DNA from 2 places in the Kitasatospora sp. NPDC001132 genome. Region 2 is predicted to be linked to the other one. Evidence: riboswitches for the same ligand, from Rfam matches in the RefSeq annotation. Region 2 holds a riboswitch; the other holds the start of a gene.
What was found. A riboswitch is a leader RNA that binds a small molecule or an ion and turns the genes downstream of it on or off. The one in region 2 is predicted to bind glycine.

Region 1 (15,657 bases), on a different contig from region 2:
GCCCGTCTCCTTGGTCAGCGGACGCAGGTCGATGATGCACTCGTGCGCGACCAGCCCGCCCGGGCCGGTGTAGAGCACCGGGAAGTGCGGCGCCAGACGCTTGGCGATGTAGTTGGCGTTCAGCACCGCGACCTGGGTCGCGTGCTTGAGGCCCTCGCCGCCCATAAGCCGGACGTACGCCCAGGAGATCGGCAGGATGGCCGCCGAGCCCCACGGCGCGGCCGAGACCGGGCCGACGCCGGTGGCCGGGCCGGCCTCCGCCTGCAGCGGGTGGTTCGGCAGGTACGGCGCCAGGTGGGCGCGCACCGCGACCGGGCCGACGCCCGGGCCGCCGCCGCCGTGCGGGATGCAGAAGGTCTTGTGCAGGTTCAGGTGCGAGACGTCCGCGCCGAACTTGCCCGGCTTGGCCAGGCCGACCAGGGCGTTCAGATTGGCGCCGTCCACGTAGACCTGGCCGCCGGCCTCGTGCACCAGGGCGCAGATGTCGGTGATCTGGGTCTCGTACACGCCGTGGGTGGACGGGTAGGTGACCATCAGCACGGCGAGGTTGTCGCGGTGCTGCTCGATCTTGGCCTTCAGGTCCTCGACGTCCACGTCGCCGTCGGCCAGGGTCTTCACCACGACCACGCGCATGCCGGCCATCACCGCGGAGGCCGCGTTGGTGCCGTGCGCCGAGGACGGGATCAGGCAGACGTCGCGCTGGGTGTCGCCGTTGGCGTGGTGGTAGGCGCGCACGGCCAGCAGACCGGCGAACTCGCCCTGGGAACCCGCGTTCGGCTGGATCGACACGGCGTCGTAGCCGGTCACCTCGACCAGCTGCTGCTCCAGCTGGCGGATCAGGGTCAGGAAGCCCTGGGCCTGGTCGATCGGCGCGAAGGGGTGCAGCTGGCCGAACTCCGGCCAGGTCACCGCCTCCATCTCGGTGGTCGCGTTGAGCTTCATGGTGCAGGAGCCCAGCGGGATCATGCCGCGGTCCAGCGCGTAGTCCCGGTCCGACAGGCGGCGCAGGTAGCGCAGCATGGCGGTCTCCGAGCGGTGGCTGTGGAAGACCGGGTGGGTCAGGTACTCGTCCTCGCGCAGCAGCGCGGCGGGCAGCGTCTCGGCGCCCTCGGCGACCTCGCCGGCGGGAACGCCGAACGCGGCCCAGACGCCGGCCAGGTGCTCGCGGGTGGTGGTCTCGTCGGTGGAGACGGAGATCCGGTCCTCGCCGTCCTGGTACACGTTGATGCCGTTGGCGCGGGCGGCGGCGGCGATCTCGGCGGCGCGGCCCGGGACGACGGCGGTGACGGTGTCGAAGAACTCGCCGTGCAGCAGCTCGACGCCGCCGGCCCGCAGGCCCTCGGCGAGGGCGGCGGCGTAGCGGTGGGTGCGGCGGGCGATGTCGGCCAGGCCGTCCGGGCCGTGGTAGACGGCGTACATCGAGGCCATCACGGCGAGCAGCACCTGGGCGGTGCAGATGTTGCTGGTGGCCTTCTCGCGGCGGATGTGCTGCTCGCGGGTCTGCAGCGCCAGGCGGTAGGCGCGGTTGCCGTCGGCGTCGACGGAGACGCCGACCAGGCGGCCGGGCAGCGAGCGGGCGTACTCGGTACGCACCGACAGGTAGCCGGCGTGCGGGCCGCCGAAGCCCATCGGCACGCCGAAGCGCTGCGTGGTGCCGCAGGCGATGTCGGCGCCCAGCGAGCCCGGGGACTTGAGCAGGGTCAGCGCCAGCAGGTCGGCGGCGACGGCGACGATCGCGCCCAGGCCGTGCGCCTGCTCGATCACCGGGGCGAGGTCGCGAACCACACCGGTGGCACCCGGGTACTGGAGCAGCACGCCGAAGACGCCGCGCTCGGCGATCTCGGCGGGGATGCCCTCGGACAGGTCGGCGACGACGACCTCGACACCGGTCGGCACGGCGCGGGTGTTGATCACCGCGAGGGTCTGCGGCAGGGTCTCGGCGTCGACCAGGAAGACACCGCCCTTGACCTTGGTGACGCGGCGGGCGAGCGCCATCGCCTCGGCGGCCGCGGTGCCCTCGTCCAGCAGCGAGGCGCCGGAGGTCGACAGGCCGGTCAGGTCGGAGACCAGGGTCTGGAAGTTGAGCAGCGCCTCCAGGCGGCCCTGCGAGATCTCCGGCTGGTACGGGGTGTAGGCGGTGTACCAGGCCGGGTTCTCCATGACGTTGCGCAGGATCACCGGCGGGGTGAAGGTGCCGTAGTAGCCCAGGCCGATCATCGGCTGGAGCACCTGGTTGCGGCCGGCCAGCTCGCGCAGCTCGGCGAGGACCTGGGCCTCGGTCCGGCCCGCGGGCAGGTCCAGGGCGGTGATGGAACGGATCGCCTCGGGCACCGCGGTGGCGGCGAGCTCGTCCAGCGAGCCGTAGCCGACGGACGCCAGCATCTTCTCCTGCGCGGCGGCGTCGGGGCCGATGTGGCGGTTCTCGAAGGGACTGGCCAGCTCAAGCTCGGTGAGGGTCGAGGCGCCGGTGGGGCGTCCCGCGTTCGGCTGGGCGTTCATGGTGGTCGAGGCCTCCTGGTCACGGACCGGCGGGGGTACGCACGCCGGCCGGCCTCGCCGCTGCGGGCGGCGGACAAGCCTGGGCGGGCGGACCCGACAGGCCTCCCCCTCTGTCATCGGGACCTGAGAGCTTCACCCGCACGGGGCGCTGTGGGCGCTCCGCCGGCTTGCACCGTCGGTGAGGGTGGTGATCGCCGGCTTCCGTGCCGACGCTCCTGCCCTGCTTTCCAGAGTGACCTACCCCACACGGTACGGATGCCTGAGAGATTCCGGGGAGGAGTTGCTCCTTCGGCGCCCCGACCAGCGGTTTTCGTTGTCGGAGACTCTCCCGAGCGGGCTCTGCGGTCGCCGCCCAGGGTACCAGCGGGAGGCCGCCCGATCACGGGTGCGTCGGGTCACTCGAGGTCTACGCGCGTCCCCCGGACGGTCGATCGCGCGCCCCCGTCCGGCGCACCCCGCTCGCGCCCGTCCGATTCATGGCATTTGGTGTGAAGTGGCGGACGTGACAGGTGCTCCGGCCGCCCTGCTGCGGGAGTTCCGCAGGCCCACCGCGCGGGAGGAAAGAAGTGCAGACCGACATCGACCCCCGGGACCTCATCGGTCACAAGGCCGTCGACCGCAACGGAGACAAGATCGGCACGGTCGACGAGGTCTACCTGGACGACGCCACCGGCCGGCCCGAGTGGGCCGCGGTCCGGACCGGCATCTTCGGCCGGGACGCCTTCGTCCCGCTGACCACCAGCGAGTTCGCGGGCGACGAACTGCGGGTGCCGTACGACAAGTCGCTGGTGAAGGAGTCACCGGACTTCGGCGTCGGCCAGCACCTGTCCCCCGCCCAGGAGCTGCAGCTCTACCGCTACTACGGGCTCGACACCCCGATGGACAGCCGTCCGAACGGCGAGAACGGGAACCGGACCAAGCAGCCCGACCTCGACTTCGGCACCACGGCGGCCACTGCCGCCGCCACGACGACCGCCGCGGCCCCCGCCAAGCCGCTCACCTTCCACAGCTCCGAGCGCTCCCCCGGGCACGCCCCGGCGAGGACCCCCGCTGCCGCCGCCGCGCCCGTCACCCCCGCCAGCACCAGGACCGCCCCGGAGGCCGACACCCGGATCCCCGGCACCCCCGCGGCCACCACCCCGCCGGCGGCGGCGCCCGCCCCCACCGCGCCCCCCACGGAACCGAAGCAGTCGCAGCCCGCCCCCGCCCCCGCCCCCACGCCCGCCCCGGCGGCGGCCACCAGGACCGCCACCGCGCATTCGGGCACCCCCACGGCCGCCCCGAGCAGCCCGGTCGAGATCACCTGCCGCGAGGAGCGGCTGGACGTCACCACCGAGTGGCGCGTCCTCGGCACCGCGAAGCTGCGCAAGTACGTGACGACCGAACAGGTCGAGCGCCGCGTTCCGGTGGTCCGCGAGCGCGTCCGGGTCGAGCGGACGCCGATCAGCGAGGCCGAGCGCGCCACGCTCACCGACAAGGAGATCGCCGAGACCGTCGAGGAGGTCACTCTCCGTGAGGAACGCGCGGTGGCCCGCAAGTACCTCGCGCCCGTCGAGCGGATCCGCCTGGTCGTCGAGCGGTACACGACCGAGGAGGTGATCCGGGAGGAACTCCGCCGCGAGCACGTCGAGGTCCACGACACCACGACCCCCCACACCCCGCCGTCCACCCTCACTCCCGACGCGCCCCGCCCGGCCCCAGCACGCCCACTCGCCTGACCGCCCCCACCAGCCCGACCGGCCCCCACCAGCAAGGGCCCCGGACACCGTCCGGGGCCCTTGTCGCGCACCCGACCCTTCGACTTTGCCAAAGCTTAACCGCTCGATATTTGACACTCTGAAGTATCTCCTTGCAGGATTACTTCAGTTCATTCACTATGTACGGGAGGAAGCAACCGTGAGTGAGGCACCACAGCCCACCACCGCGGCCGAGAAGCAGAGCAGCGCCCGGGTCCTGCCGGCCCTCATCCTGGCGATGCTGTCGTTCAGCGTGGTGCAGACCGCGGTCGTCCCGATCCTGCCCTCGCTGGCCAAGGAACTGAACGTCTCCGCCTCCAGCATCACCTGGCTGATGACCGCCAACCTGCTCTCCGCAGCCGTGCTGACTCCCCTCCTGGGCCGTTTCGGCGACCTCCGGGGCCGCAAGCCGATGCTGCTGATCTCGCTGGCCGGCCTGGTCGCCGGTTCGGCGCTGGCGGTCAGCACCCACTCCTTCACCTGGCTGGTCGTCGCCCGTGTCCTCCAGGGCGCCGGCGGCGGTGTCCTGCCGCTGGCGATCAGCATCGTCCGTGACGAGCTGCCCAAGCAGAAGGTGACCGGCGGCGTCGCCGCCATCAGCGCCTCGATGGGCGTCGGCTCCGGCCTCGGCCTGGTCGCCACCGGTCTCCTGCTGGAGCACTGGGACTACAAGTCGATCTTCTGGATGGGCCTGGTCTTCGGCCTGATCGCCGTCGCCCTGGTCGCCTTCCGCGTGCCGACCGACCCGGTCACCGACAAGGAGGGCGGCGCCGACCCGCTGGGCGCCCTCACCCTGGCCGGCTGGCTCTCCGCGCTGCTGGTCGCGGTCAGCCAGGGCAACCACTGGGGCTGGACCTCCAACAAGACGCTCGGCCTCTTCGCCGTCGCCGCCGTGGTCGCCCTGGTCTGGGGGATCATCGAGACCAAGGTCGCGCACCCCCTGGTGGACATGAAGATGATGGCCCGTCCGGCCGTCGCCTTCACCAACGTGGCCGGCCTGCTCATCGGCTTCGGCATGTACGGCTCCTTCATGGTCATCAGCAACTTCGCCCAGACCCCGGAGAAGCTGACCCACTACGGCTTCACCGCCACCGTGCTGCACGCCGGCATCATGCTGCTGCCGTCCGCGATCGGCTCGATGGTCGCCGCCCCGGTCGGCGCCCTGCTGATCGCCCGGCGCGGCCCGCGCCTGCCGCTGGTCCTCGGTGGCGTCCTCGGCGCCGTCGCGATGGCCTACCTCGCCGTGCGCCACGGCCGCGAGGGCGACATCTACACCGCCTCGGCGATCTTCGGTCTCGGCGTCGGCCTCGCCTTCGCCGCGATGCCGGCCTACATCAACGGCGCCGTCCCGGCCGAGCAGAGCGGCATCGCCAACGGCATGAACTCCGTGCTGCGCACGGTCGGCGGCGCGATCGGCACCGCCGTCATGGCCGCCATCCTGACCGGCGACACCATGAAGCTGCCGCCGCAGATCCCGCTCTCCCTGCCCACCCTGGACGCCTACAAGCACGCGTTCTGGACCGCGGCCGTCGTCTGCATCGTCGCCGGCGTCGTCCCCTTCCTGATCCGCGGCGCCAAGTCGGCCGCCACCCCGACCGCCCTCGGCGGCTCGGCCCAGCAGGACTCCAGCCCCGCGCTGGTCAAGACCGACGCCTGACGAGGCGTCCGGCCCCCGCGCCCAGGGACAGGGCGCGGGGCCCCGGTCCCCGTACGTCGCGAGGGCATCACGAACGTACGGGGTCCGGCACGGTGATCGGCCCCACCCGGTACTCCCCCACCGGGTGGGGCCGCTTCGCGTTCCGGGCCCGCTCCGCGGGCCCGCCTCCCCATCCGCTCAGCCACCCCCGTCCGACGCGCCGTCCCCGCCCTCGTCCCCGCCCTCCTCCCGGCGCAGCGGCAGCGGCCGGGAGGGTTCGAGCGCCGGGTCGTCCACCGCGAAGGTCCGCACCCGCCCCGGCCCGCTCCACGGCGTCTCGAACCGCACGGTGACCCGCCCGACGCCACTGCCCTGCACCCAGCCCGGCCCGAACTCCTCGTGCCGGACGTCCTGTCCGGGCATCCAGCGCCGCACCACGACGACCTCGGGCTCCTCCTCGGCCTGCTGCGCCGCGGCCGCCACCTCGGCGTGCTCGGCGGCCTCCTCCCGCAGCGCCTGGGCGAACAGGTCCTCCTGGGTGTAGTCGGCGAGCTGGGCGACGCCCACGCCGAGCAGCCGGACCCCGCCGGTGATGTCCACCTGCTCGGCCAGCCGGCGCGCGGTCGCGGTGATCACCGCCTCGTCGTCGGTGGGCCCGCCGAGCGTCTCCGAGCGGGTCAGCGTCGAGAAGTCGAACCGCCGGACCTTGAGCACCACCGTCCGCCCCGAGCGCCCGGCCGCCCGCAGCCGCCGCACGCACCGGCCGGCCAGCGCCTCGACCTCGCGCAGCACCCGCTCCCGGTCGGCCAGGTCGACCTCGTAGGTGTCCTCCACCGACACCGACTTGGCGTCCTGGTCGGCGATCACCGGCCGGTCGTCCACGCCTGTGGACATCTGGAAGATCCCGGCCCCGTGCGCCCGTCCGACCAGCTGCACCAGCTCCGCCTCCCCCGCCTCCGCGAGGTCGGCCACCGTGTTCAGCCCGGCCCGGCGCAGCACCTGCTCGGTGGCCGGCCCGATCCCGGGCAGCGCCCGCACCGGCATCGGCCCCAGCACGGCCCGCTCCTGCCCGGGCTCGATCATGACCAGCCCGTCCGGCTTGGCCCGCTCGGAGGCGATCTTGGCCATCAGCTTGGACCCGGCCGCCCCGACCGAGCCGGTCAGCCCGGTCAGCCGCCGGATGTCCGCCCGCAGGTCCTCGGCCAGCGCCAGGACCAGCCGCTCGCCGGTCTCGTGGTCCGCCTCCAGCAGCGCGGGGCCGTACGCACCTGCCTCCAGGTCCACGAAGGCCTCGTCCAGGCTCAGCGGCTGCACCAGCGGGGACAGCTGCCGCAGCAACCCCATCACGATCTCGCTGTTCTGCCGGTAGGCCTCGAACCGCCCCGACAGGAAGGCGGCGTTCGGGCAGAGCCGGCGCGCCTGCGCCATCGGCATCGCCGAGTGCACCCCGAACCTCCGCGCCTCGTACGAGGCCGTGGAGACCACCCCGCGCCCGCCGAGCCCGCCGACGACGACCGGCTTGCCGCGCAGGCTCGGCTTGGCCGCCTGCTCCACCGCCGCGAAGAAGGCGTCCATGTCGAGGTGGATGATGCTCGGCAGAGATCGCACCCGCCGATCATCGCGCACGGGTCCGACAGTGCGTACGACCCGGGCCGGACGGCCCGCGACGGGCCACCGGCGGCACGGGACGTGCGCTACTTCCCCGCCGCCTCCGCCAGCGCCTTCGGAATGCCGTCCTCCTTGGGCCCGAGGAACAACGGGTCCGGCCGCAGCCAGGCGTTGGCCGCCGCCTTGGCCGCCCCGGCGACCTCCCGCAGCCCGCCGTACAGCCAGGTCGCGTCGTGCCACTCCGGCACCCCGACCGCGTACGAGCGGATGCCCGCCGCCTCGCACAGCGCCAGCGCCCTGCGGACGTGGAAGTCCTGGCTGACCAGCACCGCGTGGTCCACCCCGAAGATCCGGCGCGCCCGGGTGCAGGAGTCCCAGGTGTCGAAGCCGGCGTAGTCCCGGACCACCCGGTCCTCGGGCACCCCGTGCCGGGTCAGGTACGTGTACATCGCGTCGGGCTCGTCGTACTCGACCCGCCCGTTGTCCCCGGTCACCAGGATCGCCTGCACCTTCCCCTCCCGGTACAGGTCCAGCGCCGCGACCAGCCGGTGCTCCAGGTACGGCGAGGGCTTGCCCTCGTCCAGCCCGGCGCCGAACACCACCGCGACCGGCGCCGCGGGCGCGCTCTCCACCGTGCCCACCCGGTCGCCCGCGGAGAACCACACCCAGGCGCTCGGCGCCAGCGCGAGCGAGCAGAGCACCGTCCCGAGCTGGAACACCCTGCGCTGCGTCCGCCGCTGCCGCAGCCGCGCCCCCAGCAGCCCGGCCCTGCGCCGCAGCAGCCCCGATATCCCGGTGCCGTCTCCCACGTGCCCTCCCTCGATCACGCCAGTTCAGGGAACACGACGGGGCCGCGGGTCCGAACGGTTCCCCGTCCGGGCCCGCGGCCCCGTCGAACTCCTGCTCAGACCGCCCGGTTGCGCCGCTGCGCCAACTCGTCGGCCGGGTCGTGCCCGACCAGCGTCTCGCCGGTGTCGGTGCGCTCCGCGTGCAGCCTCCCGAGGGTGAGCTCCAGCTCCTGCCAGACCGCTCCGACCGCGATGCCGAAGATCCCCTGACCACCCTTCAGCAGGTCCACCACCTGCTGCGGCGTGGTGCACTCGTACACCGTCGCGCCGTCGCACATCAGCGTCATCCCGGCCAGGTCGGCCTGGGCGGCGGCCTGCAGGTGGGCGACCGCCACCCGGATGTTCTGCAGCGAGACACCCGCGTCGAGCAGCCGCTTCACGATCTTCAGCAGCAGGATGTCGCGGAAGCTGTAGAGCCGCTGGCTGGTCGACGGGTACGCCGTGCGGACGCTGGGCTCCAGCAGTCCGGTGCGGGCCCAGTAGTCCAGCTGGCGGTAGGTGATGCCGGCCGCCGCGCAGGCGGTCGGGCCGCGGAAGCCGAGCAGCTCGGACGTCGGTGCAAGCCGTTCGATGCTCGGCTGGCCCGGCTGTACGGCCGGGAACCTGCCCATCCGCGGGATATCCGTGACGGTGCGAGCGGTGCGCGGCATGTGCACGGCGCACCGGCCTCCCACGGCCGCGTCATCGCCGGTGCTGCTCATGCCTGCCTCCGTCCACTTGTGCTGCGGGCAACCCGACTACGGGCATCGGCCACCCGGACAGCCACTCCTGACGGTAGGCAGTCCCCTATGACCCGTCAACGATCGCCACGCCGGACCGGACAAACCACATCACTCAGGAGAGTGGTTTTTCGTGCCCCTAGTGTGGGTAGATGGACGGTTTTTGGCAAAACGGAAGGCCAAACGGCCGTGCGCCCGGCCCCCGCTACTGCGGGCCGCTGCCCCCGAAGTCCTCGGGCGAGACCTGGTCGAGGAACTCGCGGAACTTCTCGACCTCGTCCTCCTGCTCGTCCGGGATCGCGATGCCCGCCTCGGCGAGCACCTCCTCGCTCCCGTAGATCGGCGTGCCGGTGCGCAGCGCCAGCGCTATGGCGTCGGACGGCCGGGCGCTCACCTCGACCCCGCCGGCGAACACCAGCTCGGCGTAGAACACGCCCTCCCGCAGGTCGGTGATCCGGACCTCGGTGAGCTGCTGGCCGAGCGCCTCCAGGACGTCCTTGAACAGGTCGTGCGTCAGCGGGCGCACCGGGGTCATGCCCTGCTGGGCGAAGGCGATCGCGGTCGCCTCGCCGGGGCCGATCCAGATCGGCAGGTAGCGATCTCCCCCGACCTCCCGCAGCAGCACGATCGGCTGGTTGGAAGGCATCTCCACTCGGACACCCACGACGTCGAGCTCATTCACACAGGCAACCCTATGGCTCCGCTCCCGGATATGAAAGCGCAGAGCCGACGCCGCTGGTCAGCGAGGTGCGGCCGGTGCCGCAGGGCGTGTCGGACGCGCCCCGCCGCGTCGGGAGGCCGCTATCCCCGGGCCCGCAGGCCGGCCTGGACCATCGCCGCGTGCAGCCGTACGGACAGCGTCGCGAGCTCCCGGGCGGTGGCCTCCGCGTGCGCCCTGGTCTGTGGGTTCCGGTGCCGGCGCAGCGGCGCCACCACCTGCTCCACCAGCGCGATCTCGCGGTCCGCCGCGGCCTTCATGGCCCGCAGGTGGCGGGGCTCAAGCCCGTACCGCCCGAGTTCCGCGACCAACCGGGCCACCTGGAGCGCCTCGCCGTCGTAGCCGCCGTCCGGGCCCGGGGCGACCAGCCCGTAGGACTCCCACTCCGCCAGCTCCGACTCCCCGGCCTCGGCCGCCGCCAGCAACTCGGCGCGCCCCAGCCGGACGCCGGAGGGCACCTCGCCGGCGGCCACCAGCTCCCGGTCCGCCTCCTCCAGCGGTCCGGGCCGGGTGTCGGCGGCGGAGGGCAGCGCGGGCGGGTTCTCGCCGCGCTCGATGGCGTCCAGGTGCTCCCGGATCACCCGCAGCGGCAGGTAGTGGTCCCGCTGCATGCGCAGGACGTAGGCCAGCCGCTCGACGTCGGCCGGGCTGAACTTGCGGTACCCCGAGGGCGTGCGCTGCGGCTCGACCAGTCCCTCCGTCTCCAGGAAGCGGATCTTGGAGATGGTGACCTCGGGGAAGTCGTCGCGCAGGAAGGCCAGCACCGCGCCGATGCTCAGCAGCTCGTCACCGCCGCGCCGGCGGCCGACGGGCCGTTCGGCCCGGACCGGCTGCCGCGGGCCCGCGACCAGCCCGCGCCCGCCGCGGTCCGCCTGCGGACCGGACGGGGTTGGGGTGGCCGCCCCGAGAGAAGAGGAAGGGGTATTCGTATTCACTCGGGCTCCCGCCGACGTCGTTTTCAGTACCCCCGGTGGTGGCCGGCGAAGAACACCAGCCGGTACTTCCCGATCTGCACCTCGTCGCCGTTGTTCAGCGACACCTCGTCGATCCGCTCCCGGTTCACGTAGGTGCCGTTGAGGCTGCCCACGTCCGCGACACTGAAGCCGGCCGGGGTGCGGCGGAACTCCACGTGCCGGCGCGAGACCGTGACGTCGTCCAGGAAGATGTCACCCTGCGGGTGACGACCCGCCGTGGTGATGTCCGAGTCCAGCAGGAAGCGGCTGCCGGAGTTCGGGCCGCGCTGCACGATCAGCAGGGCCGAGCCCGGCGGCAGCGCGTCGATCGCCGACAGCACCTCGGCCGACAGGGCCGGCGTGGCGCCGGTGCCGGTCGTGGCGCTGGGGTCGTACGACTCCAGGCCGGAGATGGAGATGGTCGACGTGGTCTCCGCTGCCCCCTCCGGGAGCAGGCCGCCGCGCAGCGCCGTGCCGCAGTTTGAACAGAACCGGGCCGAGGCCGGGTTCTGGTTGCCGCACCTGGGGCACGGAGTGGGGCCAGCCATGTTCACAGCCTCCTGGCGGGGCACACCTGACGGGTTGTGCCCGGCGTACGGATCCGGGGCAAACCCTCCACCGGAGGTTGAGGGTCCTGACGGGAAACCTATGCGCGGCTCGCCGGAGGGGTCAACCGACGCGCCGTGGGCCGCCGGATTGGCCGCAAACTGGGCGGCGCCGCCGTCCCGGTAGAGCTGCTGGCCGTACGGCGCGGCCTCGGGGGCCGGACGCATGCCCGGCACCGCGGGCTCGTCCTCCGGCCGGCGGTGACGCGCGGTGGGCGCCTCGACGGCGGCCGCGTCACGGCCCTTGTTGCGACCGAACAACTTCGAGAAGAAACTCACGGGCGAATCCCCTTGCGTGTGACAGACCCGCCCGCGGGGCAGGGTGAGAACCTCGGACATGCTGCGAGCCCGATCCTTGCGGCTCGCCGGAGTGGTACTTCGTCGGTTGGTGCTGCGGTTGTTGCTCCGGAGCGTACTGGTGCGAACCAGTCTCGCCCATGTGACGGCGGCACCCCGCAGCGGGTGCCGCCCGCCCTTGACGGGCCGTTCGTCGGGCGCCCCGTCACTTCGAAGCCGGCTTGGCGTACTGCGGCGACTTCGGGTCCACGAGGGCGTCGACGACCACCTTCTGCTGCTGGGCGATCGTCGCCCGCGCCTGGTGGCTCTCCAGCGTGCGGACGACACCTCCCGGGATGTTCAGCGCGGGTGTCAGGTCCTGCGGGTTCCCCACGACCGTGAAGCGGTAGGGCTGCGAGACCTTCTTCCCGTCGATCTGCACCCCACCGGCCGACAGGTCGGTGAAGTAGGTGTTGACCACCACGCGCACATCGTTGATCTGAATCGCCTCCGCCCCCGCCGCTCGAAGTTCTTGCAGGGTGTCCAGCAGCATATCCGCCTTCACCTGCCCTTGGGGATCATCGACCGTGAGTACGATGCCCGGACCAGTGGCTTTGGCGGTGCCGGCGAGCACACCGAGCTCCGTCATCTTCTTCCTGGTCTGCTCCTGGGCCTCCTTGGCCTGGTTGGAGCTGTTCTCCAACTTCGCCAGGGACTGCTCCAGCTCCGCCTTCTCCTGCTGGAGACGCTGCTGCCGGCTGTCCAGTTCGTCGAGGATCCGCACCAGGTCCTCCTGTCGGGCCCCGCGCAGCTGACTGTGGTGGTCGTTGGTCGACCGCACCTGGATCGCCAGCCCCAGACCGAGCGAGAACAGCAGCAGCGCCACCACCAGCTGCCCGCGCGACAGCCGCGGCGGCCAGATCGCCGCCTTCAGCCGCCGTCGGCCGGCGTTCCGGTCCGCGGCGGGGTCGGGCTCGACTGCCGCTTCCGGCTCCGGCTCCGACTCCGACTCCGACGATGCTTCCGGCTTGTGCTCGGGCTCGGCGGCAGGCACGGGTGCCGGCGCGGACTTCGCCGCGGGCTCGGCCACGGACTCGGCGTCCGGCTCGGCCTCGGGCGCCGGCTCGGCGGGCTTCGTGAGCCGCAGCGTCGGCTCGGGCCCCGCACCGGCGTCAGGCTCGGCCTCGGTGTCGGGCTTCCCCTCCGACGCCTCCCCTGACTCCTCGGACTCGGCGGCCTCCCCGGCCGTCCCGACAGCCTCGTCCGCCGCCCCGGACCCCGCGTCCGGCTCCGGCTCGGGTCCGTTCGCGGCCTTCTCGACAGACTTCTCGACGGCCTGCTCGACAGGCTTCTCGACCGACTCCTCGCGCGGCTTTCCGGCGGTCGGCTCCGCCGCCACCGCCTCCCGCTTCTCCTCCGCCGCCCCGCGGCCCGGCTCAGGCGCGGAAGACATGGCGCCGGATCGCGGCCGCGTTGGAGAAGATGCGGATGCCGAGGACGACGACCACGCCGGTGGACAGCTGCGAGCCGACCCCCAGCTGGTCGCCGAGGAAGACGATCAGTGCCGCGACCACCACGTTCGACAGGAACGAGACGATGAACACCTTGTCGTTGAAGATCCCGTCGAGCATCGCCCGGACGCCGCCGAACACGGCGTCCAGCGCCGCCACCACCGCGATCGGCAGGTAGGGCACGACGGCGTCCGGCACCTCGGGTTGGACGAAGAGGCCGACGACCACCCCGATCACAAGACCCAGTACGGCAATCACGGTCTGGCTGCTCCTGTCCCTGTCGTGGTCTTGGTGCCTCCGGTCGTCGGACGCCGTTTGGCGGTGGGGGTACCGCCGGAGGCGGCCGGCGACCCGGAGGCGGAAGGCGAGGCCGATGGTGAGACGGACGCGCCGGGGCTCTCCTGGGTTCCGGCTCCGGCCGAGGGCGTACCGACCGGCGCCGCCGGGGGCGAAGCCTCGGGCGTCACCGGCTGCGCGGTCCGCAGCGTGAGCCCGACCGCGGCCGGCAGCGTCAGGTTCTTCTGGACCGAGAGCGTCGACTTGATGCCGTACTGCTCCTGGAGCAGCCGCAGGTACTGCCCGGCCATGTCCTTCTCGAAGGCCGTGAGGAGCTTCGAGCCGTCCCCGATCGCCTGGATGTTGTACGGCGGCACCAGCGGCCGGTTGTCCACCAGCACCGCCTCGCCCGCGGCCCGGATCGCGGACAGCGCGGTCAGCCGCTGGCCGTTGATCGCGATCGCCTCGGCCCCGGATCCCCAGAGGCCGTTCACCACCAGCTGGAGGTCACGGTCCCGCAGCCGGCCGCTGTTGGAGAAGCCCTGCCCGGCCCGCGGGTCGACGTTGCCGCCGAGGCCCGTACCGGCGGCGTCCTCCAGGACGAGCTTCACGCCCGGCCCGGTGACCTGGCCCAGGCCCACCGCCTCGGCCATCCCCCCGGTGTCGCCCGCCCCCGACGCGAGCGCCTGCTGCTGCGTCGTGTCGACCTTGAGCCGCAGCTCCTGCACCTGCTTCTGCAGCCGGTCGGCCGAGGTGTTGCTGTCGTTGATCCGGTGGATCAACGCGTCCCGCTCCTTGGCCAGCGAGGGCTCGGCCTTGTGCGCGTTCACCGCGCCCACCGTCACCACCGCGCCGACCAGTGACAGTCCGACGCCCAGCGTGAGCAGCCCCTGCCAGGTGCCGGGTATCCGACTGTCGCGGGCACCGCCGCGGGCGGCGGCCGCCTCCGCGTAGCCCTCGTCCAGGCTGTGATCCATCACGTTGGTCAGCAAGGACATCGAGGCATCCGGACGGTTGTACCGTCCGTTCGGGGCACTCGGTGTCGGCGTCGCTGGCATGGAGACCATCGTCCCACGTCGCCGAGAGGGCCATTGCACGGCCCCTGAGCTGCACACACGCTGCACACATGACGGAAAGTGACGGATTGTTCCGAATGATGTGAAAACGGACAGCGGGGCGCACGGATCACACCGTGCGCCCCGCCGTTCGAGGCAGTTCCGAGCCCGGTTCTTGACCGGGCCCGGCTCAGGTCCTCGGCCCGGCCGGGGCCGTCACCGCCCCGCCCCGTCGACCACGGCCGCCCACTCGTCCAGCAGCGCCTCAGTGGCCTCGTCGTCGGGGCCCTCCGCCCACAGGTGGGTGACCGCCTCGGCCGGGTCCGGCAGCACCAGCGTCCAACGCCCGTCCGCCTCGACCACCCGGACGCCGTCGGTGGTGTCCAGCCGACGGCTTCCGGCCGCCTCCACCACCGAGCGCATGACCATGCCCTTGGCCGCCCACGGCGTCGCGATGTCCCGGCGACGGATGTGCGCCTGCGGGATCCGCGCGTCGATCTGGCTCAGCGTGAGCTGGGTCCGCGCCACCAGGCCGACCAGCCGGACGAACGCCGCGGCGCCGTCCAGCACCCCGCTGAACTCGGGCACCACGAAGCCGCCGCGCCCGTCCCCGCCGAACACCGTGCCCTCGGCGGAGGCCGCCTTCGCGAGGTCGTCCGGTGTCGTCGTGGTCCAGATGACCTGGGTTCCGTGGTACGCGGCGACCTGCTCGGCGATCCGCGTGGTGGTCACCGGCAGTGCCACCTGCCCGCTGCGCCGCTCGGCCGCGACCAGGTCCAGCAGCACCAGCAGCGCCCGGTCGTCGTCGATCACCCGACCGAGCTCGTCCACGAACGCGACGCGCTCGCCCACCGGGTCGAACCGCACCCCGAAGGCCGCCCGCGAGGAGGCGACCAGCTCGCCGAGCCTGGCCAGGCCGGCCCGGCGCTCCTCCGCGTCCTCGGTCGGCCGCGCCTCGTCCAGCCCGGTGGAGACGGTGAGCGCCTCGACCCCGAGCCGGCCGAGGATGCTCGGCAGAACGAGGCCCGCGCTGCCGTGCGCGGTGTCCACGACCACCTTCAGCCCGGCCTCCCGGACCCCGGATGTGTCCACCGTCCGCAGCAGGTTGCCGGCGTAGGAGTCGAAGACGCTGGACGGGAAGGTGAGGTCCCCGATCTCACCGGGAAAGGCCCGCCGGTACTCCTGGCGCGCGTAGACCCGGTCGAGCTTCCGCTGGC
Region 2 (15,657 bases):
CGAGGTGACGGACTTGCCGGAGCCGGACTCGCCGACGATGCCGAGGGTGCGCCCCTTGTGCAGGTCGAAGCTGACCCCGTCCACCGAGCGGACCAGGCCGTCGTCGGTGTCGAAGTGGATCCGCAGGTCGCGCACGGAGAGGAAGGGGTCGCCGGACGGGCTCTGCGCGGCGTCCGCCGGGGTCTTCTGGAGGTCGGTCACGAGAGCCTCACCCGGGGGTCGACGAGGGCGTACAGGAGGTCGACCACGAGGTTGCAGACGACGATGAAGAAGGCGGCGAGCAGGGTGACGCCGAGGATCTTGGGCAGGTCGTTGTCGGTGATCGCCTGGACGGCGAACTGGCCGACGCCCTGGAGCGAGAAGACCTGCTCGGTGATCAGCGCGCCGCCGAGCAGCAGCCCGAGGTCCATGCCGAAGATCGTGACGATCGGGGTGAGCGCGGCGCGCAGCCCGTGCCGGGCGACGACCTTGCTCTCGGCCAGGCCCTTGGCCCGGGCGGTGCGGATGTAGTCCTCGCTCATCGTCTCCAGCATCCCGGCGCGGGTGAGCCGGGCGTAGAGCGCGGAGTAGAGGAAGGCCAGCGAGATCCACGGCAGGATCAGGTTGCGGGCCCACATCAGCGGGTTGTCCGTGAAGTCCACGTACTGCAGGTTGTCCAGGATCGGCCACTCGTAGCTGAACAGCGTGAGCAGCAGCGCGCCGGTGAAGAAGACCGGCAGCGAGACGCCGGCGAGCGCGATGCCCATGGAGAGCCGGTCGAAGATCGACTTCGGCTTGAGGGCGGAGACGACGCCGGTGGCGACGCCGGAGACCAGCCAGAGCACGGCCGCGCCGGCGGCGAGCGAGATGGTCGTCGGGATCCGCTTGGACAGCTCGGGCCAGACTTCGAGGTGGTTCTTGAAGGAGTAGCCGAAGCAGGGCACGTGGCAGGTGGCCGGTTCCGGCCCGAAGTTGTACTCGGCGCCGGCGACCAGGCCCTTGAGGAACTTCCAGTACTGGGCGTACAGCGGCTGGTCGAGGCCGAGGTTCTGCTTGACCGCCGCGATCGTCTCGGGGGACGGGCTCTTCCCGATGAACTGGGCGGCCAGTTGGTCGGCCGTCTCACCGGCGATGCGCGGGAGCAGGAAGAAGATCGCGAAGGTGACGGCGCTGACGACCAGCAGCAGCACCAGGGCCGCGAGGATCCTGCGGATGATGTAGGCAAACACAGTTGGGCGGCTCCGGCGGCCCGCCGCCGTCCGGGATCTTCCGGACGGCGGCGGGCGCCGCTGCCTTCACCTGCCTTCAGGGATGCGGAGCCAGGCTCTTACTTGGTGGTGCCGATGTTCAGGTAGTCGTACTGACCCGAGTACGCCGACGTGGAGGCCAGGTTGGTGGCGTTGGACGGGCGGTACAGGAAGACCTTGAAGTAGGTCAGCGGGACGTAGACCGCCTGGTCCATGACCTTCTTGTCGATGTCCGCGTAGATCTTCTCGCGGGCCGCCTTGTCCGGGTTGACGGCGACGTCGTCGATCAGCTTGTTGACCGCCGGGTCGTCCAGCTGGGCCAGGTTGTTGTTGCCGGTGTCCTTGACCGCGCGGCCGTCGACGATCTGCTGGAGGAAGCCGTAGCCGGTCGGCCAGTCGGCGCCCCACTGCATCATCATCAGGCCGATGTTGTGCTCCGCCGCGAACTTCGGCGAACCGGCGTTGTCGGTCAGGTACTTGGACGACGGGTACTGCTGGATCTCGGCGTTGATGCCGATCTTCTTCAGCGCGGCCTGGATCGAGGTCGCGGCGGCGATCTCGGTGGAGCGCTCGGTGCGGGCCGAGATGACGGTGTTGAAGCCGCCCTCCTTGCCGCAGGCCTTCAGGGCGCTCTTGGCCTTGGCCTCGTCGCCCTTGTTGTCCTTGGTCTCCCAGGTGTTGAAGTCCTGGTGGCCCGGGATGTCCGGCGGGAGGACGGTGTTGGCGATCTGGCCGCGGATCGGGCCGCCGACGGCGGTCTGCACCGAGACCTTGTCGATCGCGTACTGGACGGCCTTGCGGCACTCGATGTTGTCGAACGGCGCGAGCTTGGAGTTCATCGCCAGGTAGACCAGCCGGCCGCCGTAGGCGTTGTCGGTGTTGGCCTTGAGCTTCGGGTCCTGGAGGATCTGCGCCTGGGTCTGCGGGTCGACACCGGTGCCGCCGAGGTCGACCTGGGCGTTGCCGGCCAGCAGGTCCTTGTCGATGGTGGCCTGGTCGATGTTGAACCGGAGCACGATCTTGTCGCCGAGCTGCTTGCGGATCGGGTCGGTGCTCTTGTCCCAGGTCGGGTTCGGCACCAGGACGGCCTGCTTGCCGTCCTCGTAGGACTCGAACTTGTAGGAGCCCGAGGACACGATGTGCTTGACGTAGTCGGCGCCGGTGTCCTTCGCCTGCGGGACCGGAGCGGTCTGCGGCGTGGCGACCAGGTAGTCGAAGTCCGCGAACGGGTGCTGGAGGTGGAAGACGATGGTGAGGTCGTCGGGCGTCTGGATCGAGTCGAGGCCGCCCTCCTTGTCCTTGAACGGACCCTGGTACGGCGTCGGGTTGTCCACCAGCAGGTTGCGGAAGTACGTCGGGCCGTTGGTGAGCACGTCCGTGAAGTTGGAGCGCTCGACGGCGTACTTGACGTCCTTCGAGGTGATCGGGGTGCCGTCGTCGTACTTCAGGCCCGCACGCAGCTTGTACGTCCAGGTCAGGCCGTCCGCGCTCGGCTTGCCCTCCGACTCGGCCAGGTCCGGGACGATCTTGTTGCCCTCCTCGCCCGGCGCCGGGTTGAAGGTGGTCAGCGAACGGGCGTACAGGCGCGAGAAGTTGTAGATGTACGCGTAGTACGTGTTGCCCGGGTCGAGCGAGTCCGGGGTGCCCTTCATCTCGAAGGTCACCGTCCCGCCCTTCTTGTCCGAGGCGTTGACGATGCTCTTGGTGGCCGCGTTGGCGCCGCCCCCGGCGGAGCCGGAGGCCGAGGAGGAGCCGCCGCTCTTCGACGAGCTGGTGCAACCGGTCACGACCAGGACCGCGGCGGCAGCCGCCGCGGTCAGGGCGACGGTACGGGACCTACGCATGGGTGAGATCAACCCCTTGGGGATGTGGAGGCGGTGGAAGGTCCTGACGTGGAATCATTCGATCAGTCAGCGGTGTTCGATGACGCCCGGTCAGTTGCTCTTGGGATCGAGGGCGTCGCGCAGGCCGTCGCCGAGCAGGTTGAAGGCGAGCACGGTGACGAAGATCGCCAGGCCGGGGACCACCATGTACTGGGGGTCCACCTGGTAGTACCGGATCGCGTCCTGGAGCATCCCGCCCCAGGAGGCCTGCGGGGGCTGGATGCCGACGCCGAGGAAGCTCAGCCCGGCCTCGAAGAGGATGTTGGTCGGGATCAGCAGGGTCGAGTAGACCAGGATCGGACCGACCAGGTTGGGCAACAGTTCCTTGAACAGGATGAACGGGCCGCGGGCACCCAGACTGCGGGCCGCGTGGACGAACTCGCGCTCGCGCAGCGAGAGCGTCTGGCCGCGCACGATCCGGCCCATGTAGGGCCAGTTGAAGAAGCCGATCACGAAGATCAGCACCAGGATGTGCAGCGGCAGGCCGTGCAGGCCGAACGCACCGCCCTGGAGCGAGGTCGAGATCGCGATGGCGAACAGCAGCAGCGGGAACGCCAGGAAGACGTCCATCACCCGGCTGATCACGGTGTCGACCCAACCGCCGTAGTAGCCGGCCATGATGCCGAGCACGGTGCCGATGGTGTTGGACAGGACGGTCGCGCCGAAGGCGACCAGCAGGGAGACCCAGGAGCCCTCGATGACGCGGGTGAGCAGGTCACGGCCCTGCAGCGGGTCGATGCCGAGCGGGTGGTCCGCGCTCATGCCGCCCCAGTCGCCGAACGGCAGGCCACCGAGGTCGGCGTCCAGCAGGTCCTGGTGGAGGGCGTCCGGGTCGAGCCCGAACAACGACTCGATCGGCTTCGCCAGCAGGGCGAGCAGGATCAGCAGGATCACCACGACGCCGCCGGCGACGGCGGCCTTGTCCCGCTTGAAGCGGGTCCAGGCGATCTGGCCGAGGGAGCGGCCCTCGATCTTCTTGGCCGGGCTCTCGGCGGCTGGTGCCTCCGGTTCGTTCCCGGCGGTGGTCACGGATGCGGTCATGGTCAGTTGGTCCCCTCGCCGACGGTGGCCGGCCCACGGGTGCCGGTCGCCGGCTTCGGCGGTGCGGCTGCGGACGTGCGGAAGTGCTGTGGAGGAGCGGTCTTGACGGCAGCGCGTGGTGCACGGGCACTGCCACCACGCGGGATGGGCGTCGCGTGGGCGGGGCTGTCGGCGTGCGCGCTCACCTTTGTGGGGTTCCAGCACGCGCGGTGCGTTGCGCAGAACTCTCTGCCATCCGAACTGACTTGCGCCAGCCCTGCCAACCGACAGATGCCCAACTGTGATCTGCGCACATGCACTTCCCCGATCTTCGGCATATACCTCTTCACATAGCTGTTACTGCCATGTCAAGATGATCTGAGCACACATCCGGAAATTCGTCCGGAAAGCATCGAAGCCGACTTGATGGACAATCAAGTCGGCTTCGCGGAACGGGTTTTGGGATCAGTGCCCGGGGTAGCCGGGCCACGGCCGCTGCGGCTGCTGCTGCCAGCCCTGGGCCGGCGGCTGGGTGCCGTACGCGTAACCCGGCATCGACTGCCCGGGGTACGGCGGCGGGGGCACCGGCGGGTACGGGCCGGTCGGCGGGCGCCCCGCCTCCCGGTCGAAGAACGGCCGCGCGTTGGCGCGCATCCACAGCGCCACCGGGTCGTACTCATCCGACATCGCCACCGTGGACACCGCGAGCCCCTCGGGGGCCACCGCGATCGCGCGCTGCATCAGCGCCCGCACCGCCTCCACGGCCGGCGGCGAACTCTCGTACAGGTCAAGGCCGATGGCCAGGTACGGCTCCCCCACCGCGGGCTGCACCCAGGCCCGGCGCAGCGCCCGCACCGGACGCACCTCGACGGCCTGCCGCTCCAGCAGTGCGAAGAACGGCTGGGCGTTCAGCTGCGGCTCGCTCAGCTTCAACGGTCCCGCCGGCAGCCGGTCCAGGCCCGCGGCGATCCGCCGGAGGTCCGCCCAGGGCACCCCGACGCCGCCGCCGGGCGCGTGCGGGTTGAGCCACAGGCCCCAGCGGGTGCGGTACAGCGAGGCCGCGATCTCCCGGCCCGAGACCACCTCGTGGGCCCGCGCCCAGCCGGAGGCGGTCAGCTGCTCGGACGAGGTGACGGCCGGCGCGTAGCCGTGGCCGCTGATCTCCATGTTCCCGTACTGGGCGTCCGGGCTGCCCGGCGTGCCGTGCCACAGCAGCATCCAGACCTGGCCGTCCGCCAGCGCGTGCAGCAGCCGCTCGTACGCGTCGTAGCGCTCCGGCGCGACATCGCGCAGGGCGCGCTCCAACGCGCCGGGATCAGCTCCCGGGCGCCCGGCCGGTGCCTGGCCCCAGGGCCCCGGCACACCGCCCGCTCCCGTTCCCGCACTCATGCGCCCACCTCGCCGCGCCTCTTTCCCTCAACCCGCCGACCCGTCGGCCGTCTGCACGCACCCTATGGCGCGGCACCGGCCACCGCCACGGCGACGTGCCTTTGATACGGACCCCGCTCAGACCCGCGCGTAGAACGGCTGCACCCGGGTGAGCAGCCACTCGACCACCGGGTCGTCGGCGAGGTCGAGCAGTACGAGGTGGACGCCGCCGGGCAGCGGCGCGGTTCCCAGGGCTCGCCCGAGTGCCTCGTTCACCGCGGCCGGATCGGCCGGTGCCGCCGGGTCCAGCTGGACGCCCACGAACATCACGGTCGGCTCGCCCTCGATGCTGGCCAGCGCCCTGCGGGCGGTCAGCACCCCGGGCAGCGCCGACAGTTCGCTCCGGCAGGCGGCCAGGAAGTGCTCCGGGTCCTCGCCCGGCACCGGCTCGCGCAGCGCCACCCGCCCGCCGGTCGGCTCCGACGCGTCGCCGGCGCCCTCCCAGCGGTCCGCGCGCGGACCGCGGCGCAGCTCGGCGACCCCCTGCGGCGGCACCGGGATGCCCACCGCCGCCTCCGGGTTCACCGCGATGCCCAGGCCCAGCGGCAGCCCGCGGGCGAACTCCCACACCGGTGCGATCGCGAAGGCCATCCCCGGCGCCTGCTGGAGGAACACCTCCTGCGAGGAGAACACCGGCACGTACGGGTCGCCGCCCAGCTCGATGGTCGGCAGGTCCAGCGACTGCCCCTGCGGGTCGGCCCCGGCCGGCAGCGGCACCCACACCTGGCTGCGCGCCAGCACCTCGATCACCCGCGGCGTCGCGCCCGGGTCCCCCAGGGCCGCGGTCAGCACCTGCTCCAGCTCGTTGGCCGGCCAGGAGCCGCCCGCCGGCGCCTCCTCCGGTCCGCCCCACCCCTGCTGCTGCTCCACCGGGTACCCCATGCGCCGCCGATTCCGCCCTCTGCCGGTCGGCCGCCCACTGCTGCGCCGACGCGCAGCAGTCTAGGGCCCCGGGGCCTTCCTCTTTAGGGCTCGTGTTCGGGTGCCGTCCGGGGCCCGGCCCGGCCTCGCGTCCGGGTGCCGTCCGGGGCCCGTGTCCGGATACCGCGCGGTGTGACCGGGTCCCCCCTCCCCTCGTCGCCCGGGACGTGCCATGATGTGCCCGTCCGACGGCATGCGCCGCGGGCCCCTACAACTCCACACCGGCCGCTCGAACCCGCGCGGGAGAGCCCGGAGTGCCGCTCAGGCACAGCCGGCGCCGAAGGAGCAAGTCCTCCCCGGAATCTCTCAGGCACCCCTACCGCACGGGTTAGGCACATCTGGAAAGCGGCGCACGGCCCTGTCGTACGCCCACCCACGGTGCAAGCCGCCATGCTGTCCCCCAAGCTGGAAACGGCTGCGGGCGGCGGGGCGGTGAAGCTCTCAGGTTCGACGACAGATGGGGAGACCCACGCCGCCGCATGCCCGCGCGCAGGGTCGGCCCCCGAGCGGGTCCGATCCGGTGCGTGCACCCCTGAGTGCCCCGACCGAGGAGTTCCTGGCCATGTCGTCCCTCCGCCTGACCGCGCTCGACGCGCTGCACCGCGCCCTCGGCGCGACCATGACCGACTTCGCCGGCTGGGACATGCCGCTGCGCTACGGCAGCGAGCGCGAGGAGCACCTCGCCGTCCGCACCAAGGCCGGCCTGTTCGACCTCTCGCACATGGGCGAGATCACCGTCACCGGCCCGCAGGCCGGCGAGATGCTGGACCACGCGCTGGTCGGCTTCGTCTCCGCGCTCGGCGTGCTGCGCGCCCGCTACACCATGATCTGCGCCGAGGACGGCGGCATCCTGGACGACCTGATCGTCTACCGCCTGCGCGAGGACGCCTTCCTGGTCGTCGCCAACGCCTCGAACGCCCAGCTGGTCCTCGACGAGCTGATCGCCCGCGCCAAGGGCTTCGACGCCGTCGTCACCGACGACCGCGACACCTACGCTCTGATCGCCGTCCAGGGCCCGGAGGCCACCGGCATCCTGGCGAAGACCACCGACGCCGACCTGCCCGGCCTGAAGTACTACGCGATCCTCCCGGCCCAGGTGGCCGGCCGCGACGTGCTGCTCGCCCGCACCGGCTACACCGGCGAGGACGGCTTCGAGATCTTCTGCCACCCGGTCGACGCCGAGCCCGTCTGGCAGGCGCTGACCGCCGCCGGCGAGGGCCACGGCCTGATCCCGTGCGGCCTGTCCTGCCGCGACACGCTGCGCCTGGAGGCCGGCATGCCGCTGTACGGGCACGAGCTGTCCACCGACCTGACCCCGTTCGACGCCGGCCTGGGCCGGGTCGTCCGCTTCGACAAGACCACCAACGAGGGCGCCTTCATCGGCCGCAAGGCGCTGGAGCAGGCCGCCGCCGCGGCCGAGACCAACCCGCCGAAGAAGCTGGTCGGCCTGGTCTCCGAGGGCAAGCGGGTGCCGCGCGCCGAGTACACCGTGGTCTCCACCGAGGGCGAGCCGATCGGCCGGATCACCTCCGGCGCGCCGTCCCCGACGCTCGGCCGGCCGATCGCGATGGCCTACGTCGACGCCGCCCACGCGGAGCCCGGCACCACCGTCGCGGTGGACGTCCGCGGCAAGCACGAGCCCGTCCAGGTCGTGGCGCTGCCGTTCTACAAGCGCGCCCGCTGAGCCTTCGTCCCGCCCCCGTTTTTCCCATACACGCACGTCGCAGCCGTCCGCGCGGCGGCCCGCTTCGTCGTGCCCGCTTCCCATCCTGGAGAATGACGCCATGAGCAACCCCCAGCACCTGCAGTACACCAAGGAGCACGAGTGGCTGACGGCCGCCGAGGACGGTGTCTCCACGGTCGGCATCACCGAGCACGCCGCCACCGCGCTCGGTGACATCGTCTACGTGCAGCTGCCCGCGGTCGGCGACACCGTGACCGCCGGTGAGACCTGCGGCGAGCTGGAGTCCACCAAGTCGGTCAGCGACCTGTTCTCCCCGGCGACCGGCGAGGTCACCGAGATCAACCAGGACGTCATCGACGACCCGGCCTCCGTGAACGCGGACCCGTTCGGGAGCGCCTGGCTGTTCAAGGTGCGCGTCGAGGCCACCGACACGCTGCTCAGCGCGGACGAGTACACCGCCTTCATCGGCGGCTGACCAGCCCGTGACCGGGCGGGCCGCTCGCCGGCCCGCCCCCACCGTCCCTCCGCTCTCCTCCACCGGGAAGACCACACCATGACGGTTCTCAACCAGTCCCTGCACGCCCTCGACCCGGAGATCGCCGCCGCGGTCGACGCCGAGCTGCACCGCCAGCAGACCACCCTGGAGATGATCGCCTCCGAGAACTTCGCCCCGGTGGCGGTCATGGAGGCGCAGGGTTCGGTCCTCACCAACAAGTACGCGGAGGGCTACCCCGGCCGCCGCTACTACGGCGGCTGCGAGCACGTCGACGTGGTCGAGCAGATCGCGATCGACCGCATCAAGGCCCTGTTCGGCGCCGAGCACGCCAACGTCCAGCCGCACTCGGGCGCGCAGGCCAACGCCGCCGCGATGTTCGCGCTGATCCAGCCGGGCGACACCATCCTGGGCCTGAGCCTGGCCCACGGTGGCCACCTGACCCACGGCATGAAGATCAACTTCTCCGGCAAGCTCTACAACGTGGCCGCGTACCACGTGGACGAGAAGACCGGCCAGGTCGACATGGCCGAGGTCGAGCGCCTCGCCAAGGAGCACCAGCCGAAGCTGATCATCGCCGGCTGGTCGGCCTACCCGCGCCAGCTCGACTTCGCCGCGTTCCGCCGGATCGCCGACGAGGTCGGCGCGCTGCTCATGGTGGACATGGCGCACTTCGCCGGCCTGGTGGCCGCCGGGCTGCACCCGAACCCGGTGCCGTACGCGGACGTGGTCACCACCACCACCCACAAGACCCTGGGCGGCCCGCGCGGCGGCGTCATCCTGTCCAAGGCCGAGCTCGCCAAGAAGATCAACTCCGCGGTCTTCCCCGGCCAGCAGGGCGGCCCGCTGGAGCACGTGATCGCCGGCAAGGCGGTCGCCTTCAAGATCGCGGCCTCGGAGGAGTTCAAGGAGCGCCAGCAGCGCACCCTGGACGGCGCCCGCATCCTCGCCGAGCGCCTGCTCCAGGCCGACGTGGCCGAGGCCGGCGCCAGCGTGCTGTCCGGCGGCACCGACGTCCACCTGGTCCTGGTCGACCTGCGCAACAGCCAGCTCGACGGCCAGCAGGCCGAGGACCGGCTGCACGAGGTCGGCATCACCGTCAACCGCAACGCGATCCCGAACGACCCGCGCCCGCCGATGGTCACCTCGGGCCTGCGCATCGGCACCCCGGCCCTGGCCACCCGCGGCTTCCAGGCCGAGGACTTCCGCGAGGTCGCCGACATCATCGCCGAGGCGCTCAAGCCCGCCTTCGACGAGACCGTCGCCGCCGCCCTCAAGGCCCGGGTCACCGCCCTGGCCGACAAGTACCCGCTGTACCCCAACCTGGCCAACCAGGAGTAGTCCTTCCGGGGCCCGGTCGGGCTCAGGATCAGGTGACCGGCCTCACCCCGCCGGCGTACCTGGGGACCCCGGGGCACCGCGCACACTGGACAGTGCGTGCGGTGCCCCGTCCCGTGTCAGCCCTCCCCTGCCTGCAAGTCCTTCCACGAGACCAGACAAGGACGTCCCCCGTGGCCATCAGCGTCTTCGACCTCTTCTCCATCGGCATCGGCCCGTCGAGCTCCCACACCGTGGGCCCGATGCGCGCCGCCCGGATGTTCGCCCGCCGACTGCGCTCCGAAGGCCTGCTGGACGGGGTCACCGGCGTGCGCGCCGAACTGTACGGCTCGCTCGGCGCCACCGGCCACGGCCACGGCACCCCGAAGGCCGTCCTGCTGGGCCTGGAGAACGCCTCGCCCCGCACCGTCGACGTCGACCAGGCCGACAAGGACGTCGAGCGGATCATCGCCGAGAAGCGGATCAGCCTGCTCGGCGAGCACACCATCGACTTCGACCCGGACACCCAGCTGGTCCTGCACCGCCGCCGCTCGCTGCCGTACCACGCCAACGGCATGACCCTGTGGGCGTACGCGGCGGACGGCTCGACCCTGCTGGAGAAGACCTACTACTCGGTCGGCGGCGGCTTCGTGGTGGACGAGGACGCCATCGGCGCGGACCGGGTCAAGCCCGACGACACCGCGCTGCGCTACCCCTTCCGCACCGGTGAGGAGCTGCTGCGCCTCACCCGGGAGACCGGCCTGTCCATCTCCGGCCTGATGCTGGAGAACGAGAAGGCCTGGCGCAGCGAGGAGGAGATCCGCACCGGGCTGCTGGAGATCTGGTCCGTGATGCAGGAGTGCGTGCGGGCCGGCATGACCCGCGAGGGCATCCTGCCGGGCGGCCTGAAGGTCCGCCGCCGGGCGGCCGCCGCGGCGCGGACGCTGCGCGCCGAGGGCATCGGGCCGGCCAACGCGATGGAGTGGGTGACCCTCTACGCGATGGCGGTCAACGAGGAGAACGCCTCCGGCCGCCGGGTGGTCACCGCGCCGACCAACGGTGCCGCCGGGATCATCCCGGCCGTCCTGCACTACTACCTGAACTTCATCCCGGGCGCCGACGAGGACGGCATCGTCCGCTTCCTCCTCGCGGCCGGCGCCATCGGCATGCTCTTCAAGGAGAACGCCTCCATCTCCGGCGCCGAGGTCGGCTGCCAAGGCGAGGTCGGCTCCGCCTGCTCGATGGCCGCGGGCGGCCTCGCCGAGGTCCTCGGCGGCACCCCCGAGCAGGTCGAGAACGCCGCCGAGATCGGCATCGAGCACAACCTCGGCCTCACCTGCGACCCGGTCGGCGGCCTGGTCCAGATCCCCTGCATCGAGCGCAACGGCATGGCCTCGGTCAAGGCCGTCACCGCGGCCCGGATGGCGCTGCGCGGCGACGGGCGGCACCACGTCTCGCTGGACAAGGCGATCAAGACGATGAAGGAGACCGGCGCCGACATGAAGATCAAGTACAAGGAGACCTCGCGCGGCGGCCTCGCCGTGAACGTCATCGAGTGCTGATCGCGGCGGTCTGACGGCCCCCGGGCGGAGTTCCCCTCCACCCGGGGGCCTTCGCGCTTCCCCGGCCTTTCCCCGGCTCGGGACTCCCCCGGCTCAGGACTCCCCCGGCTCAGGCCGTGAACGGGCGGGCCCGGCGGGCGTCCCGCAACGCCTGGGCCCACCAGGTGAGTTGGTCGAGCATGGTCTTGGCGGCCGCGTCGGCGGCCGGGTCGACCGCCCTGCCGTCGGCGTCGAAGCACTGCGCGGCGCCGTGGAAGCTGACCGTGTTGCGGATCGTCGCCGCGTTCAACTCGGCCATCACCACGCGGAGTTGCTCGACCGCACGAAGGCCGCCGGACAGGCCGCCGTACGAGACGAAGCCGACCGGCTTGCCGTGCCACTGCCAGTTGTGCCAGTCGATGGCGTTCTTCAGCGGGGCCGGGAAACTGTGGTTGTACTCGGGCGTGACGATCACGAACGCGTCGGCCGCCTCCAGCCGGGGCGACACGGCGGCCAGCAACTCGGCGTCGCCCGGCGCCGGTTCACCACCGAAGGACGGGAAGGTGACGGGCAGCGGGGTCTCCACCAGGTCGATCAGGTCGGCGGTCAGGTCGCCGCGCGCTTCGAGGTGGCCGAGCAGCCAGTCGGCGACCACCGGACCGAAACGGCCCTCGCGGGTGCTGCCGACGAGGACGGCGACCTTCAGGTTCTGCTCCGTGGACATGGGGATCCCCCTCCGGGATGGGCACTGGGCCCGGCGTATCCGTCGGATACAACGTACACATCGATGTGTACGCCGTCCACTGTGGATACGCCGTACACCGGAAGTGCTACGGTGAGAACGAATCCGGCCGGAAGGAGCCCGCCCCATGCCCGCCCAGCAGGCCCCCAGTGGTGACAGCGACAGAACCCAGGTCCCGCTCTGGGAACGCCTGGCCCGCCCGGCCCCCGCGCCGCGCACCACCCTGACCCCGCACCGGATCGCCGAGACCGCGGTCGCCATCGCCGACGCCGAGGGCCTGGACGCCGTCACCATGCGCCGGCTGGCCGCCGAACTCGGGGTCGCCCCGATGGCCGCCTACCGGTACGTCTCCGGCAAGGACGAACTCATCGAGCTGATGGTCGACTTCGCCTACGGCCGGCTCCCCCTGGACGCCCCCGCCGAGGGCTGGCGGGACACCATGCGCACCCTGGCCGTCCACCTGCGGGCCATGCACCTGGCCCACCCCTGGACCGTCAGGGCGGCCACCCCGTTCTCCCTCAGCCCCAACCAACTGGCCGTCCCCGAGCACGCGTTCGCCGCCCTCGCCGAGCACGGCCTGGACGCCGACACCGCCATGGCGGTGTTCCGCACCGTCACCGGCTACGTCCACGGCTCGGTCACCACCGAAATCACCCTCGCGACCCTGCGCCGCGAACGCGGCTGGTCCGACGGCGACCAGACCCGGGCCGGCCTGGCCCCCCGGATGAGCTGGCTGATGAACACCGGCCGCTACCCCCGCTACCAGCGCTACCTCCACGAGGCCACCCGCAAGGACGACCCCGACTGGCAGTTCGAGACCGGCCTCGACTGCGTCCTCGACGGCATCGCCGCCCACTTCGGCCTCTGACCGGCCCGGGCGGCGGCCCGCACGGCGGCCCACGCGGCGGCACGGGGGCCGGCTATCCGGCCGGTCGCTCGCCCGCAATGATCAGGCGGTAGCCGTAGTCCACGCTCTCCCGGTCGAGCAGGTCGGCGTACCGCCGGTGCCACTCCCCCAAGGCGAGGTCGGCCCGCAGCCGCTCGACCGCCGGCTCCACCACCTCCGGCGGCAGCGTCGCGAAGGTCGAACTGGCCTGCCGGACGGCCCGGTCGAGGTAGAGCTCGGGCCGCCGCCAGTAGGCGGCCTGGTAGCCGTCGGTGAAGTCGTGCGGGATGGGGAACGGCAGCACGGTGTGGGCGCCCAGGGCCTCCACCACCTCGGCGAGCGGGGTGAAGCGGCCGTCCTCCAGCTCCCGGATCTCCGGCAGGTAGTCCTCCAGCAGCCACAGTTGCGGCCGGTGCGCCGGATCCCAGGTGAACACCACCTGCCGCCGCGCGACCCGCCGCAGCTCGGCGAGCCCCTGCCGCAGGTCCGGCCAGTGGTGGACGGTCAGCACGGCCATCGCGGCGTCGAACGCCCCGTCCGTGATGGGGAGTTGCGAGGCCGATGCCTTGATCTTCCGCCGCCCGGGGTGCTGGTCGAGCATGACCTGCGACGGATCGACGGCCGTGACCTCGGCGCCCTCCGGCTCGTACGACCCCGCCCCCGCACCGACGTTGACCACCGTGCGCGCCCCCCGCAGCGCGGACCCGATCAACGCGTGCAGCCGTGGATCCGGCCGCCGGATCCGCCGGTACCCGACGCCGATGCGGTCATACGCCACCGGTCCGCTCTGCTCTTCCAGGTGTCCCATCCGGCCAGCCCAGCAGACGGCGCCGCTGCCGACAACCGGTTCGCCCCGACGCGCGGGAAGTCGGCCGGCCGACTTCCCGCGCGAGCCCGGCGGTTAGCGGCGGGCGGGGAGGGCGAGGAAGGCCAGGCCGCCGGCCAGGACGGCGAGGCCGCACCAGGAGGCGGCGGGGAGGCGCTCGCCGAGGGCGGCCACGCCGAGGACGGCGGCGACGGCCGGTTCGGCGAGGGTCAGGGTGGTGGCGGTCTGGGCGGTGGTGTGGCGCAGGCCGCGGCCGAACAGCCAGTACGCGAGGAAGGTGGTGACCACCGCGAGGTGCAGCACCACGCCCGCTCCGCGCGCCGAGGCGAGCCACGCCAGGTCACCGGTGAGCAGCACCGGCAGGACGATCAGCGCCCCGCCGGCGAACATCGCGCCCATCACCCCGCCCGAGGGGTGCCCGGCGTTGATCAGCCGTCCGCCGATCAGCGAGTAGACGGCGTACGAGAGCCCCGAGAGCGCCGCCAGCAGCACGCCCAGTGGGTCCACCGCCGTGCCGCCTCCGGCGAGTTCGGGGCCCAGCACGAGCACGGCGCAGCCGAGTACGGCGAGCGCCGTGGCCCCGGCCCACCGCCCGCCGGGCCGGCCCTGCCGGGCGAGCCAGCCGAGCAGTCCGGTGAACACCGGCGCGCTGCCGAGGGCGATCACGGTGGCGACGGCCACGCCGGTACGGCTCACCGCCGGGTAGAAGGTCAGCGGGTACCCGGCCACCGCGACGGCTCCGGCCGCGAGCAGCCACCGCTCGCGCGGCACGCACACCCGGGGCAGCTCCCGGGCGGTGCGGTCGGTGAGGAACAGCAGCAGTCCGCCGAGCACCAGCCCGGCGGCGCCGATCCCCGCCGCCGGGGCGCCGGAGGGCGCCAGCGAGCTGGCCGTGCCGGTGGTGCCCCAGAGGACGGCGGCGATCAGGATCGGCACCGCGCCACCGCGGGGGCGGGCGCGGCGGGGGGCCTGGGGAACGGAGGGAACGGTACGGGCAGGGGAGGACAAGCGATTCGGCACAGTCGTGAACTTCCGTCGTCGAAGACCGTCAGGAGAGGGGTTCCGAGAACGGGCGCACGCCATCGGCCCGCGGCGGCCGCCATCGGGCCGGGCCGGGGTCGCAGGGGATCAAGCCACCGGAGCGCGCGCCCGATCAGGCGCTGAGCGGTGGCAGCACGACGTGCCAGTACAGGTTCACGGGCCCGATGCTATCCGCCCGCACGAGAAGTCGACAGGGCCGACTTCCCACGCAGGCACCCCACCCGCCTCCGGGGGGTCGCCCCGCCCCTCCCGGGGGCGCGTTGCCCCTCGCGCACACCCGTTGGCGGCCCGGCGTTCGGCTTTCCCCCGTGGCGGACCGTCGACGGGTCCCTACGCTGAGTGTCGGCCCGTCGGCTCACCGGAAGGACCCGCTCATGCGCCGCTCCCGCCTCGTGCTGCCCGTGATCCTGGCTGTCGTGGTCGGCTCCGGCCTGGTCGCCGCCGATGTGGCGCAGGAGGAGCCGTACCTGTCCGTGAGTCTGCCGGTGCTCCGCGATCCGGACGCCCAGCAGCTGCTCCACCGCATGACGGACCCGGTGCAGGACTGGGTGGAGTCCGGGGATCCGGCGGCGGCCGGCTACGCGGGGACGGTGATCGACGCGTCCGACCAGCACGCCGACGTCTACTGGAAGGGCGCGGCCCCGGCCAC

Region 1: linked by a shared signal. The riboswitch ahead of gcvP (aminomethyl-transferring glycine dehydrogenase) and the one ahead of gcvT (glycine cleavage system aminomethyltransferase GcvT) in region 2 are both predicted to bind glycine.

The regions. Positions count from the first base shown of each region.
Region 1 is NZ_JBSFKF010000014.1:172,177-187,833, forward strand. Features, by position in the region: gene gcvP (aminomethyl-transferring glycine dehydrogenase) at 1-2,499, opposite strand, end outside; glycine riboswitch at 2,603-2,735, opposite strand; glycine riboswitch at 2,737-2,840, opposite strand; gene ACWDBE_RS20845 (PRC and DUF2382 domain-containing protein) at 3,066-4,217, shown strand; gene ACWDBE_RS20850 (MFS transporter) at 4,396-5,892, shown strand; gene ACWDBE_RS20855 (DNA polymerase IV) at 6,070-7,479, opposite strand; gene ACWDBE_RS20860 (SanA/YdcF family protein) at 7,566-8,258, opposite strand; gene ACWDBE_RS20865 (MerR family transcriptional regulator) at 8,384-9,028, opposite strand; gene ACWDBE_RS20870 (bifunctional nuclease family protein) at 9,252-9,728, opposite strand; gene ftsR (transcriptional regulator FtsR) at 9,848-10,543, opposite strand; gene ACWDBE_RS20880 (FHA domain-containing protein) at 10,723-11,601, opposite strand; gene ACWDBE_RS20885 (DUF881 domain-containing protein) at 11,825-13,051, opposite strand; gene ACWDBE_RS20890 (small basic family protein) at 13,035-13,367, opposite strand; gene ACWDBE_RS20895 (DUF881 domain-containing protein) at 13,364-14,383, opposite strand; gene ACWDBE_RS20900 (sugar phosphate nucleotidyltransferase) at 14,657-15,657, opposite strand, start outside.
Region 2 is NZ_JBSFKF010000004.1:7,833-23,489, forward strand. Features, by position in the region: gene ACWDBE_RS06955 (ABC transporter ATP-binding protein) at 1-201, opposite strand, end outside; gene ACWDBE_RS06960 (ABC transporter permease) at 198-1,208, opposite strand; gene ACWDBE_RS06965 (ABC transporter substrate-binding protein) at 1,307-3,070, opposite strand; gene ACWDBE_RS06970 (ABC transporter permease) at 3,161-4,150, opposite strand; gene ACWDBE_RS06975 (enhanced serine sensitivity protein SseB C-terminal domain-containing protein) at 4,595-5,518, opposite strand; gene ACWDBE_RS06980 (enhanced serine sensitivity protein SseB C-terminal domain-containing protein) at 5,636-6,439, opposite strand; glycine riboswitch at 6,709-6,810, shown strand; gene gcvT (glycine cleavage system aminomethyltransferase GcvT) at 7,041-8,162, shown strand; gene gcvH (glycine cleavage system protein GcvH) at 8,263-8,637, shown strand; gene glyA (serine hydroxymethyltransferase) at 8,716-9,996, shown strand; gene ACWDBE_RS07000 (L-serine ammonia-lyase) at 10,167-11,534, shown strand; gene ACWDBE_RS07005 (NADPH-dependent FMN reductase) at 11,644-12,237, opposite strand; gene ACWDBE_RS07010 (TetR/AcrR family transcriptional regulator) at 12,383-13,123, shown strand; gene ACWDBE_RS07015 (class I SAM-dependent methyltransferase) at 13,176-13,949, opposite strand; gene ACWDBE_RS07020 (DMT family transporter) at 14,043-14,903, opposite strand; gene ACWDBE_RS07025 (hypothetical protein) at 15,383-15,657, shown strand, end outside.